Regions from separate parts of the Allobosea sp. 05L423 genome, predicted to be linked through region 3. Evidence: riboswitches for the same ligand, from Rfam matches in the RefSeq annotation. Region 3 holds a riboswitch; each other region holds the start of a gene.

Region 1 (4,123 bases), on a different contig from region 3:
CGGGCGCTCACGCGTCGCCGCGACCCAAGCCTTCAGCCTCCCCTCAGGATCGGCGTTCAGCGTGATGTCGGTCACCGCCGCGACGATGTCGGCACCGGCCTCGAACACCCCCGGCGCCCGCTCCAGCGAGATGCCGCCGATGCCGACCAGCGGCAGGTCGCCGATACGGCGCTTCCACTCGCCGAGCCGCTCCAGCCCCTGCGGCCCGAAGCGCATCTGCTTCAGGATCGTCGGATAGACCGGACCGAGCGCGACATAGTCCGGCTCCGTCGCCAGCGCCCGCTCCAGCTCGGCTTCGTCATGGCTGCTGACGCCGAGCTTGAGCCCCGCCTTGCGGATCGCGCCGAGATCGGCGTCGTCGAGATCCTCCTGGCCGAGATGGATGAAATCGCAGCCCTCGGCGATGGCGAGCTTCCAGTAGTCGTTGACGACGAGCACACAGCCGGCCGCCGCGCAGAGCGTCCTCGCCCGGGCGATTTCGCGTGCGACCTCGGCCTCGGGGCGGTCCTTGACGCGCAACTGCACCAGCTTGACGCCGAGCGGCAGCATCCGCTCCAGCCAATCGGCGCTGTCGAAGATGGGGTAGAACGGATCGAGCTTCATGCGGGACGAGTCTTTCAGGCCAGGAAGGCTTTGCCCATGACGGGGGTGGAGGGAGCGGCCATGTCGCGCGCCTCGATCGGCTGCGCGGCGAAGGCCTGGCGGCCGGCGCGGATGGCGAGCGCGAAGGCCTCCGCCATCGCCGCGGGGTCGCCCGCCTTGGCGACGGCGGTATTGAGCAGGATGCCGTCATAGCCCATCTCCATCGCCTGTGCGGCATGGGAAGGCAGGCCGATACCGGCATCGACGACGAGCGGAATGTCAGGGAAATGCTGACGCATGCTGCGCAGGCCATAGGGGTTGTTGAGCCCCCTGCCCGAGCCGATCGGTGCGCCCCAGGGCATCAGCACCTCGCAGCCGGCATCGAGCAGCCGCCCGCCGACGACGAGATCCTCCGTGGTGTAGGGAAAGACCTTGAAGCCGTCATCGGCGAGGATGCGGGCGGCCTCGACCAACGCGATCACATCCGGCTGCAGCGTGTCGTCCTCGCCGATCACCTCGAGCTTGATCCAGTCGGTGCCGAAGACCTCGCGCGCCATCTGTGCGGTGGTCACCGCTTCCTTGACGGTGTGACAGCCCGCCGTGTTCGGCAGAACCTTGACGCCGAGCTCGCGGATCAGCGCCCAGAACGCCTGCCCGGCGCCGCCGGCCGATTCCCGCCGCAGCGAGACGGTGACGACCTCGGCGCCCGAGCGCTTCACCGCCTCGGCCAGGATCGCGGGAGACGGATACTGCGCTGTACCGAGGAAAAGCGGATTCTGCGGCTCGAAACCATAGAAGGACGCCATCTCAGCCTCCCTGCATCGGCGCGACGACCTCGATGCGGTCGCCATCGTTCAAAGGCATCTCGGCCCGCTTGCGCGCCGGCACGAACTCGCCGTTCACCGCCGTCGCGACGATGCGGCCGCCATAGCCGAGCTCGGCCAGCGCCTCCGCCAGCGTCTTCGCGGCGATTTCCTGCGGCGCGCCGTTAAGCAGCAAGGTCATGCAGCATCTCCGGTCTGGATTGCGGATTGGACACGGCTTCCGCCGCCATCCACGCCATCGCGGGGCTGAGCAGGAAACCGTGGCGGTAGAGTCCGTTGACGTGGATCACCCGCCCGCGGCGTGTCAGCCGCGGCAGGTTGTCGGGAAAGGCCGGGCGGGCATCGGTACCGATCTCGACCACCTCCGCCTCGCCGAAGGCTGGATGCAGCGCATAGGCCGCGCCGAGCAGCTCCAGCATGGCGCGGGCCGAGATGCGGCTGCGCTCCCCGCTCTCGATCATCGTCGCACCGACCATGAAGAGCCCGTCGGCACGCGGCACGATGTAAAGCGGGATACGCGGGTGCAGCAGACGAACCGGCCGCGACAGGCTGATATCGTCGCTCCGGAGCAGCAGCATCTCACCCTTGACGCCGCGCAGTTCCGGCAGGACATCGCGCGCAGCCAGCCCGCGGCAGTCGAGGACGATATCGGCATCGAGATCGGCCGGTTCGACCGCACTGTCGAAATGGATGACGGCGCCGTTCGCGACCAGCCGCTCGCCCAGAGCGGCGATCGCCTGTCGGGGATCGAGATGCGCCTCCCCAGAGAAGAACAGACCGCGCGAGAATCGCCCGGCGAGATCGGTCTCCAGCCCGGCGATGGCCTCGCCGTCGATATCCTCGAAATGGCTGGTTCGCTGGCCGAAGCGGCGCAGCTCCGACCGATCCCGGCTTGGCGCGACGACGAGCGTGCCCTTGCGGACGACGCCGCCGGCATGACGCTCCCACCAGTCGGCTGCCTGCTGCCCTAGCCGGATCACCGGCTCCTCGGCGCTCTCGCCCTCGCACCAGGGCGCGAGCATGCCGCCAGCATACCAGGAGCAGGCCTCGGCCCCGACGCGCGGGCCGCGTTCATGCACGGTGACGTCAGCGCCGCGCGCCAGCAGTTCGGTGGCGCAGGCGAGACCGACGACGCCGGCGCCGACCACCGCGACTGTCAGGCCTGACTGAGGACGTTCTGCCGTCATGCTTTCCCTGCTCCCGGGAAGGCAGCGGCCTGAGGCGCGAGCAACTTGTCTGCGAGCCGAAGACCGTTCCCTTCGCCGGCATTACCCGGATCAGGTGCGATGGGTTGGCGCAAGCCACGCCTCTCAGCCTTTCGGCACCCCAACGGACAACAGCAATTTAGTGGCAGCGCCGCCGGGGAGCAAGCCAGGCCGGCGCAGGGCTCCGTTGCGGCGGCCTCTTACCTCTCGAGCACTCCCTTCACACGGGAGTGGTCGAGCGCCGCGTTCGCGCGAATACACAGGTCGTACGAAGGAAGTTATCGGCGAGGCTTGTCAAAGGCCTCTGCAATCAGGCATAGAGCCTCTCGCCGGAGACGTGGCCGAGAGGCTGAAGGCACTCGTTTGCTAAATGAGCATACCCCACAAGGGTATCGAGGGTTCGAATCCCTCCGTCTCCGCCACTTCTATCTGCACTAAGCAGATGATTTAATTGAGAAATAGGGGACCGGAAGTTGCGGATACCCCAACACTCGCTCTCGCTCGCAAGTCACGTGGGTGGCGCGAGGCGCGATCATTCATTGAGCAATGCGCTCCGGTTCGCGCCATAAGCAGACTCTGGCTGCCGCCCCGAACCAGACATTCACAGGTTTGCCTTCGTGGTCTGGTGGCGCCCCAAGTGAGACATTCGCCACGAGGCGCCTGACAAGCGGGGGCGGCCGCTTGCCGACGTCTGAGATGTCCGCTTACGGGCGATTCACTTCGGCAACGTCCCGCTTCCGGGCCTGGCCAATCATGCCAAAGGCGGTTGAATTCCAGACGCATTGGCGAAGCAGAAGTAGATCTGTTGCCGCAGCGGGCGAGCGTCGGCGAGCTGCGGATTGCTTCGACCAGCGGCTGTCGCCGGAGATGCAGCGTCGTGACCCGCGCCTTGGCGCGAACGTCGATCGACTTGTATGTCCGGCCGAAAATCCCATACTAGGCTATAATATTTAGTATTCGAGCGTGTGTCCTCGCGGGAAGAGTATCATGCGAGCGCGGAGTATCCTGGGTTCCTCACCGGTTGCTTCGGCCGCAGACACACCGTGCGAAACGGGGACCGCCGGCATTCCCCAAGCTGAAAGCGTCAGGGCTCAGCTTGGTCGCATCCTGAAAAGCCCGGATTTCGATGCGACGGAGCGGTCGCGGAAATTTCTGGACTATGTTGTCGAGGAGGCTATCGCGGGCCGCGCCGACCGCATTAAGGCGTATGCGATCGCGGTCGAGGTCTTCGGGCGGGATGCCTTGTTCGACGCGCACTCCGACCCGGTCGTCCGCATTGAGGCTGGGCATCTTCGGCGCGCGTTGAAACTCTTCTATGTCACCGCCGGGGTTTCGGATGAGATCGTCATATCGATCCCGAAAGGCAGCTATGTCCCCAAATTCGACGTGCGGCCATCGTCGACGGGCCCCGTCCCGGTGGTCAGGCGGGGTCGTTGGCCGCGCGCGCTCCCCGTCGGGATCGCGTGCCTGGTGGCACTTGCAACCCTGTCCTGGCTGGCGGTGAACCGGGCC
Region 2 (4,123 bases), on a different contig from region 3:
ACAGCGACACCCGCCGTCTGCAGGAAGCTGCGGTAGGGCGCGACGAGGGCGGGGACCTCATCGAGGCTGTCGACCGAGACCAGCTTGAGCATGCGGTTCAGGCCAGTCGGGCTCAGGGTTTCGGGCGCCTCGACATGGATCACGCTCCAGGAATCGCTGGGCTCGCCGAGGAGTTCGGCCCCACCGTCCATCGCGCGCATCTCCTGCGCGCCCCGCCATGCGGCGATCGACGCGGCTTCGCCTTGCGACAGGGCGCGGCGTGGATGGCGATGGACGAGGGCGCCGAGCTCCTGCGCGAGGTAGCGCGCGAATTCGGCGGGGGCGACCCGTCCGCCGCGCTCGACGAAGAGCAGCTGCGGCGAGTAGCAGCCCTGCTGCTCGTAGCGGGCGACGTCATGGGCCGCGAGCCGGGCGAGCGCCGGTGCCTTGCGGCTGTCGAGCGCTTCGCGGGCGATGACACCGAAACCGATCTTGTGGCCATGCGGCAGGAAGCGCGTGGTGACCGGCAGCTTGGCGCGCAGGGCCGCGAGCGTGTCGTTGCCGCCATAGGCCATGACGGTGTCGGCTTCGCGCAGGAAAACCGGTTCGGCCGCCGCTTCGCCGCCCTTCCACCAGACGATGGCGAGGCATTCGCCGAGTTCCGGGTCGATCTCCGCGAGGAGGCTGGCGAACCACCCCGCGGTCAACGGCTCGGCCGAGGCGAGCTTGCCCACGCTGCCCGCCTTGACCAGCAATCCGCAGATCAGGCTCCAGAGCGAGAGCGCCGGGACGTTGCCGGCCCAGACATGCAGCAGCAGTTCCGGGCCGTGGGCGCGCAGGTAGCCGCCCTTGGGCGTCGGCTGGAAACCGTCGAGCACGGCGGGATTGGCGAAATCCTCGGCCAGGAAGCGCAGGAGCTGCGGGCGCCGGAAGGTCTTGAGATAGCCGGTCAGGCCGAGGCGGACCGTCTCGCGATCATAGCCGGTGACGATCGGCAGGAGATGCTCGGCCTTGCGTCGGAGCGGGTGCCCGCGGTCGAGCAGACGCGCGACGGCGGCGTCGATCGCGGTGACGATGCGGGCGGTGTCCATCCGCTTCAGCCGGGCGCGTGCATTGCTGCGCACATGCTCGCAGAGAGCCGCGGCCTGTGCTCCGTCGAGCTCCGGCAGCGCGATAGTGACGCTTTCGCCCCAGGCACTGTGACTGACCTCGCGCCAGCGGAGCGCCTCGCGGTCCAGGCCGGGCAGATGGCCTGCGTGCTCGATCACGGCGGTCAGCCCCGCGCCGCCGCAAGGAACTCGGCCACCGCGACCGAGCAGCCCTTCGAGGCTTCGCCGTCGACGCGGCCGAACAGCTTGAAGCCACCCGGGACGATCTCGCCGGCGTCCTCGGTCAGGATCGCGGAAACGCAGTTGAAATGCGCGAGGTCGTGATGGACGATGACGCCCCGCTGGCCTTCCGGCAGGTCCGCCCCGGTCAGCGGATCGACGACGCGGCTGCGGATCCAGTGCGGGCCGGATTTGACCGAGGGGCAGGTCTCGTTTCCGTCATCGTAGAGCTGCGAACTCAGCTCGGTCATCCCGTACATGTTGATGCAGGCCGAGCGCGGCACGCCGAAGGCGGCTGCGAGCCCGTCATAGAACTCATCAGGGCCGAGCTCCCGTGACTGGCCCTTGAAGCCGCCGGTGTCGAGGATCAGGCTGCCCTCCGGCAGGGCGAAGCGCCGGCCGCTCGCGGCGAGCGCGTCCAGCACGGGCACGAAGGAATAGCTCGCGCCGAGAAGGGAATAGGGCTCACCGCTCGTCTCCGCCTGCTCCAGCGCCGACAGAAGGCCGTCCAGGTCGAGCCCGTCCGCATTGATGAAGACTTGCGAGTCCGGCGTGCCGCACTCGCGCCGGGCGAGCGAGAGGTAGGTGGCGAGCGAGGAGTTCGGCAGCTTCGTCTCGTCAGGGAAGAGGATGCCCATGCGGATGCGCTCGCGGCCACGCATGAAACGCGCGCGGAAGTTCACCAGCATCGAGCGCTTCCAGACGTCGAGCGTCGGGTGGTAGCTGCGGCCGCGCACGCCCTGCGTCGTGCCGCTCGTCATGAAGACATGGCTTGCCGCCTCCGGCGGGCTGCAGCTCAGCGTCAGATCCTTGAAGGCGGTGATCGGCACGGCGGGGATGTCGCGCCAGCGTCTCACCGAGAGCGGCGTGCGGCCGCGCTGCAGGGCAAAGCGCTTGTAGGGCTCGTTGTTGCGGAACTGATAGGTGAAGACTTTCAGCGCCATCGCCTCGAATTCGGCTTCCGTGGCATCGGGAAGCGAGATGAACGCGAGGAGCGCCTCGATGATCTCGGCTTGCGTCACTGCGGCTCACTCCGTTCGGACGCTCGCTGGCAAGCCGGGAGCGTCGATCGCAACAGGATCATGGGCGCAAGCTGGAATCAGGGCCTGTGACGGCCGCATGTCCCGCATCCCTACGCCGGTATGATCCGGATCAGGTTCGGAGGGTCACCGCGTTGCCGGGTTTGACGCCCGGCCGGCGGAATCTCAGCCTCCTAGCGAGGCCCCCCTGGGAACGGGTTTTAGGTGGGGCTTCGGGCCATGGCTTGTCAAGCATTGCCGGCGCAGGGCCCGCCGCTTTCGGCGAGAAGCCGGGACATGGCGCGCATGCTGAAGAAGAGGCTCGACGCGGGCCCTCAAAACCGTTTCTGTGCCGGCCATGAACGTTCCTGCGCCGCCACCCCGCATCGCCTCCTTTACCTGCGAAAAGAAGCCGGCCACGGGCTCGCGCGGGATGGTCGTCACCAATCATCCGCTCGCCTCGGCGGCGGGCGCGCAGATGCTGCTCGGCGGCGGCAATGCGATCGACGCCGCTGTCGCCTCGCTCTTCGCGCTGACCGTCGCCGAACCGATGATGGTCGGCATTCTCGGTGGCGGCCTGAGTCACATCCGCCTCGCGGATGGACGCCATGTCGTGATCGACAATCTCTCGACCGCGCCGGGCCATGCGACGCCCGACATGTATGACTGCCTGTCCGACGAGATCGGCAGGCAACGCGACACCCGCGACCGCGAGAACGTCGTTGGCGCCAAGGCGGTGGCGGTTCCCGGCGCGCTGAAAGGCTGGTGCGAGGCGCTCGCCCGTTTCGGCACGCTGCCGCTGGCCGAGGTGCTGCAACCGGCGATCGGGCTGGCGGAGCGCGGCTTCGTGGTGACGCCCTATCTGTCGAACTGCATCACCGACAACGCCAGCGATCTCGCCCGCGATCCCGGTCTTGCGGCGATGCTGCTGCCAGGTGGGAAGCCGCTTCAGCCGGGCATGCGGCTCGTCCAGGCCGACTATGCCGCGAGCCTGAAATTGATCGCGGCGGAGGGGCCGGAGGCGCTGTATGGCGGCAAGCTCGGGCGGGCGCTGACCGACTATATGGCGGCGAATGGCGGCCTGATCGATCAGGCCGACCTCGCGAACTACAAGATCGAATTGCGCGAGCCGATCCGGGGCTCTTATCGCGGCTACGAGATCATCGGCCCGCCGCCGCCCTCGTCCTCGGGCGTGCATATCACGCAGATGCTCAACATTCTCGAAGGCTACGATATCGGCTCGCTCGGCTTCGGCTCGACCGATGCCGTGCATCTGCTGGCCGAGGCGCTGAAGATCGCCTTCGCCGACCGCGCCGTGGCGACGGCCGATCCGGCCTTCGTCAAGGTCCCCGTCGCGAGGCTGATCGACAAGGCCTATGCCGACGAGCGCCGCGCCTTGATCGCGATGGGGCAGGCGAAGAGCTGGACAGCCGGGCTTTCCGGCGGCGAATCCGCGGACACCACCCATGTCACCGTCGCGGATGCGCAGGGCAACGTCGTCAGCGCGACGCAGACGATCAACGGCTTGTTCGGCGCCTGCGTCCAGATCCCCGGCACGGGGATGATCGCCAACAACTACATGTTCAACTTCGATCCGCATCCCGGCCGCGCGCTCTCGATCGCGCCGGGCAAGCGGGTCTTCACCTCGATGGCGCCGATGATGGCGCTGAAGGAGGGCAGGCTCGCCTTCGCGCTCGGCCTGCCCGGCGCGCTGCGCATCTTCCCCTCGGCGCTGCAGGCGATCGTCAACCTGATCGACCATCGCATGACATTGCAGGAGGCGGTCGAGGCGCCGCG
Region 3 (4,123 bases):
GCCCGGTAGCCGCAACACCTCCCCGGCCAGCTTCAACCGGAGTGGCGACAGCTCGACGAAGACAGGGTCGAGCACGAGCGGGATGCCGCCGTCCCGCGCCGCAGCAAGGAGCTTCGGGATGGCGCGCTCGCCCTCCGGACTGATCGTCCCGAGATTGATCAGGATCGCGCCGGCACCGGCTGCAACAGCCGCAACCTCCTCGGGATGACCAGCCATCGAGGGCACGGCTCCGAAGGCGAGCAGCATGTTGGCGGTGACGTTCTGCGCCACCGTATTGGTCAGGCAATGGACGCGCGGGCGGCGCTCGGCCACCCGCGCGAGGATCGACGCGACCTGGGCCGCGTCGAGGCTGTCGTTCATACCGCTCATTCGGCCGCAGGTAGATAGATGCTGCCGCCCTTGTCGAGGAATTCCTTCGACTTGGCGGCCATGCCTTCGTCGGCCAAAGCCTCCAGTGCCTTGCGTTCGTTTTCACCCATCGCCTGCACCTCGGCGCGCAGATCCTGCGTGATCTTCATCGAGCAGAATTTCGGCCCGCACATCGAGCAGAAATGGGCGACCTTGTGGGCGTCCTTCGGCAGGGTCTCGTCATGGAACTCGCGCGCCGTGTCGGGGTCGAGCGCGAGGTTGAACTGGTCCTCCCAGCGGAAGTCGAAACGGGCACGGGAGACCGCGTCGTCCCGGATCTTCGCCGCCGGATGGCCCTTGGCGAGGTCGGCGGCATGGGCCGCGATCCGATAGGTGATGACGCCGGTCTTGACGTCGTCGCGGTTCGGCAGCCCGAGATGCTCCTTCGGCGTGACGTAGCAGAGCATGGCGCAGCCATACCAGCCGATCATCGCAGCCCCGATGCCGGAGGTGATGTGGTCATAGCCCGGCGCGATGTCGGTGGTCAGCGGTCCGAGCGTGTAGAACGGCGCCTCGCCGCATTCGCGCAGCTGCTTGTCCATGTTCTCCTTGATCTTGTGCATCGGCACATGGCCGGGGCCCTCGATCATCACCTGGCAGCCCTTGTCCCAGGCGACCTTGGTCAGCTCGCCGAGCGTCTCGAGTTCTGCGAACTGAGCCCGGTCGTTGGCGTCGGCGATCGAGCCGGGGCGCAGGCCGTCGCCGAGCGAGAACGAGACGTCATATTTGCGCATGATCTCGCAGATCTCGTCGAAGCGCTCGTAGAGGAAGCTCTCGCGGTGATGCGCCAGGCACCAGCGCGCCATGATCGAGCCGCCGCGCGAGACGATGCCGGTGACGCGGTTGGCGGTCAGCGGGACGTAAGGAAGCCGCACGCCGGCATGGATGGTGAAATAGTCGACGCCCTGCTCGGCCTGCTCGATCAGCGTGTCCTTGAACACCTCCCAATCGAGCTTGATCGGATCGCCGCCGACCTTCTCCAACGCCTGATAGATCGGCACGGTGCCGATCGGCACCGGCGAATTGCGCAGGATCCAGGAGCGGATGTTGTGGATGTTGCGGCCGGTGGAGAGGTCCATCACCGTGTCGGCGCCCCAGCGGATCGCCCAGACCAGCTTCTCGACCTCCTCGGCCGCGCCGGAGGTGACGGCGGAGTTGCCGATATTGGCGTTGATCTTGACCAGGAAGTTGCGGCCGATCGCCATCGGCTCCAGCTCGGGGTGGTTGATGTTGGCCGGGATGATCGCGCGCCCGCGGGCGATCTCGTCGCGGACGAATTCGGGCGTCACGAATTCCGGCACGCTGGCACCGAAGCTCTCGCCATCGGCATGCCGCTCCCGCGCGCCTTCCAGCATGGCGGCACGACCGAGATTCTCGCGATGGGCGACATAGATCATCTCGGGCGTGATGATGCCCGCCTTCGCGAACTCGTACTGCGTCGTCATCTGGCCCGGCTTCGCCTCGAGGATCGGGCGCTGCGCCGGGCAGGCGGGCACGAGCTGCGCTTCGCTGATATGGCCGTTGTCGGCAGCGGTGACGGCCCGGCCGGGCACGGTCTGGAAGCCGCGGGCATCGAGCCAGGCCCGGCGCGGCTGCGTCAGCCCGGCGTTGAGGTCGATTTTCGCCTCGGTCTCGGTATAGGGGCCGGAGGGATCATAGATGCGCACCGGCGGCTCGGCATCGGTGGTCAGCACGACCTCGCGGAACGGCACGCGCATTTCGGGATGTTCGGGGGCTGCGACATAAATCTTGCGCGAGCCGATGATCGGGCCGGTCGTCACGCTTTGCGGCGCGGTTTTGACGCTGTTCTTCTGGGGTTTGATATGGGCATTCATGGGGATCTCCTCCTTGGTACAGGTCAGGAGATCCGGCGTCGAAGCGGTTCAGTCGCTGTCTGCGGGCAAGGCTTTGCGCCCTGCGATCGCGTTCCAGTCCCTCCGCCGGTATGACCCGGATCAGGTTCGACGGGTTCGGCTTCGGAAGCCATCTCAGCCCTTGCGGGCACCCCTCGGAACGGTACGGAGGTTAGGCGCAGCGAGGCCGCTTGGCAACGGGTGATGCGGCAGACGATCAGAAGGCGGGAATTCTTCAGGCGGAGCGGTCGACAAGGGCGCCCTGCCCGGCCGGGAGCATCGCCTTGCTCTGGTCGACGCTCTGCTGGAGCATGGTGACGAGGCTATGATCGGCCTGCGCGTTCTGTTTGATCATCTCGGCGGACAGCGCCTGCTGCGTCGAGGCGGCCTGCATCGTGACGATGCTGCGGGCAAGGGAGACGGCGTCGCTCATGCCGGCGACGCTAATGCGCCCGCCTTGCCAAATCCTGAACGGCCTCAGGGCCTGATGATCGACGGCACCGCACGCGGCATCGGCAGGTCGCGACCGGGCTGCGGCGGGCCAGCCTGTGCTCCGTCATCGCGCTGTTCACGCCTGTCGGCGCGCGGCGGCGCGGCCCGTTCGCCGGCCGGCGGCCGCACGGCCCCATCTGCCCGGGGCCTCACCGGCACGCCAGGAGCACGCTGTTTCACGGCGGGAGGAACATTCTGAGCCGATGCCGGAAACGGCGCGAAGTAACCCGCGAGCATCAGGCCTGCCATCGCCAGAGCGGACATCTTCATGGCTGCATCTCCCATCGGCTCTCCCTGCGGAAGAGGAACCGCCACGGGCGTGCGGGGGTTCCTCGCGCGCCGCAAAGAACGGGGCTGCCCATGGAGCAGCCCCGTGCGGGATCAGCGGTTCTGACCGGTCAGCAGCGGCGTGATGCGCCGCAGCGTCACGCGCCGATTCTCGCGCGCGGCGTCCTGGGTCTGAACCTTCAGATACTGCTCGCCATAGCCCTGGGTGGTCAGGTTTTCAGGCGGGATCTGGAAGTCGCGCGTCAGGATCTCGGCGACCGACTGGGCCCGGCGATCCGAGAGCGAGAGATTGTCGACATCGGAGCCGACGGCATCGGTATGCCCCTCGACGAGGAAGACCTCGTTCGGCGAGCTCTGCAGGGCCCGCCGGACCGAATCCGCGATCACGGCCAGACGCTGACCCTGGTCCGGCGAAACCTGCCAGGAACCGGTGTCGAAGTTGATCGTATCGATATCGACGCTGCGCATGCGGGCACGCAGATCCGGCGAGTAGCGGACCTCGTCGAGCGTGTAGCGGCGCGGGATCGCGGCGATCGGCGGCGCCATGATCGTCTCGTAGATCAGTGCCTCGTCGGCCTGGTCGGCATCGACGATATAGCGCTCGCGGGGGATCGGCAGCGGCGGCGGCGGCAGCACGACGACATCATCGGCGAAGCGCCCGGGACGGTCACGCAAGGTGTTGTCGATGATCACCACCTCACGGTCGTCGCGATCGATGCGGATACGGCGGATCAGGCGGCCCTCCTCATCGGTGACGGTGACGATACGCGTGCCGTCGGGACGCTCGAACACGGTCCGCATCTCGCCGTCGCGGCGCTCGGAGCGGCCTTGCCAGCCGAGATCGCGGAAGCGCTGGTCCTCGTCGCGGCGGATGATGGCGCGTCCATCGTCGTCGCGGATGATGGTGCGGCCAGGCTCGCGGATGACGGTGACATCACCTTCGCGCCGTTCCTCGCGCCGCGCCCGGATATCGTCGAAGCGCTGCGCTCCCTGAACGGCCATGATGCCGCCGATCGCGCCGACCCCGAGACCGATCGCCCCGGCCACACCCGGCGAGATTCCGCCGCGACGGCCTTCGCGCT

The links. A riboswitch is a leader RNA that binds a small molecule or an ion and turns the genes downstream of it on or off. The one in region 3 is predicted to bind thiamine pyrophosphate.
Region 1: it holds a riboswitch for thiamine pyrophosphate, as region 3 does, so the genes downstream of both, thiO (glycine oxidase ThiO) here and thiC (phosphomethylpyrimidine synthase ThiC) in region 3, are expected to answer to the same signal.
Region 2: it holds a riboswitch for thiamine pyrophosphate, as region 3 does, so the genes downstream of both, AC1DNE_RS14285 (LuxE/PaaK family acyltransferase) here and thiC (phosphomethylpyrimidine synthase ThiC) in region 3, are expected to answer to the same signal.

Annotation. Positions count from the first base shown of each region.
Region 1 covers NZ_JBFTOA010000003.1:602,804-606,926, reverse strand. The annotation lists gene AC1DNE_RS11085 (thiamine phosphate synthase) at 1-603, opposite strand, end outside; gene AC1DNE_RS11080 (thiazole synthase) at 618-1,388, opposite strand; gene thiS (sulfur carrier protein ThiS) at 1,390-1,587, opposite strand; gene thiO (glycine oxidase ThiO) at 1,571-2,566, opposite strand; TPP riboswitch at 2,644-2,745, opposite strand; tRNA gene AC1DNE_RS11065 (tRNA-Ser) at 2,943-3,033, shown strand; gene AC1DNE_RS11060 (hypothetical protein) at 3,599-4,123, shown strand, end outside.
Region 2 covers NZ_JBFTOA010000005.1:432-4,554, reverse strand. The annotation lists gene AC1DNE_RS14290 (acyl-CoA reductase) at 1-1,247, opposite strand, end outside; gene AC1DNE_RS14285 (LuxE/PaaK family acyltransferase) at 1,253-2,329, opposite strand; TPP riboswitch at 2,419-2,546, opposite strand; gene AC1DNE_RS14280 (cephalosporin acylase I) at 2,685-4,123, shown strand, end outside.
Region 3 covers NZ_JBFTOA010000018.1:94,429-98,551, forward strand. The annotation lists gene AC1DNE_RS25430 (hydroxyethylthiazole kinase) at 1-360, opposite strand, end outside; gene thiC (phosphomethylpyrimidine synthase ThiC) at 366-2,243, opposite strand; TPP riboswitch at 2,323-2,427, opposite strand; gene AC1DNE_RS25440 (hypothetical protein) at 2,497-2,694, opposite strand; gene AC1DNE_RS25445 (hypothetical protein) at 2,739-3,023, opposite strand; gene AC1DNE_RS25450 (OmpA family protein) at 3,135-4,123, opposite strand, start outside.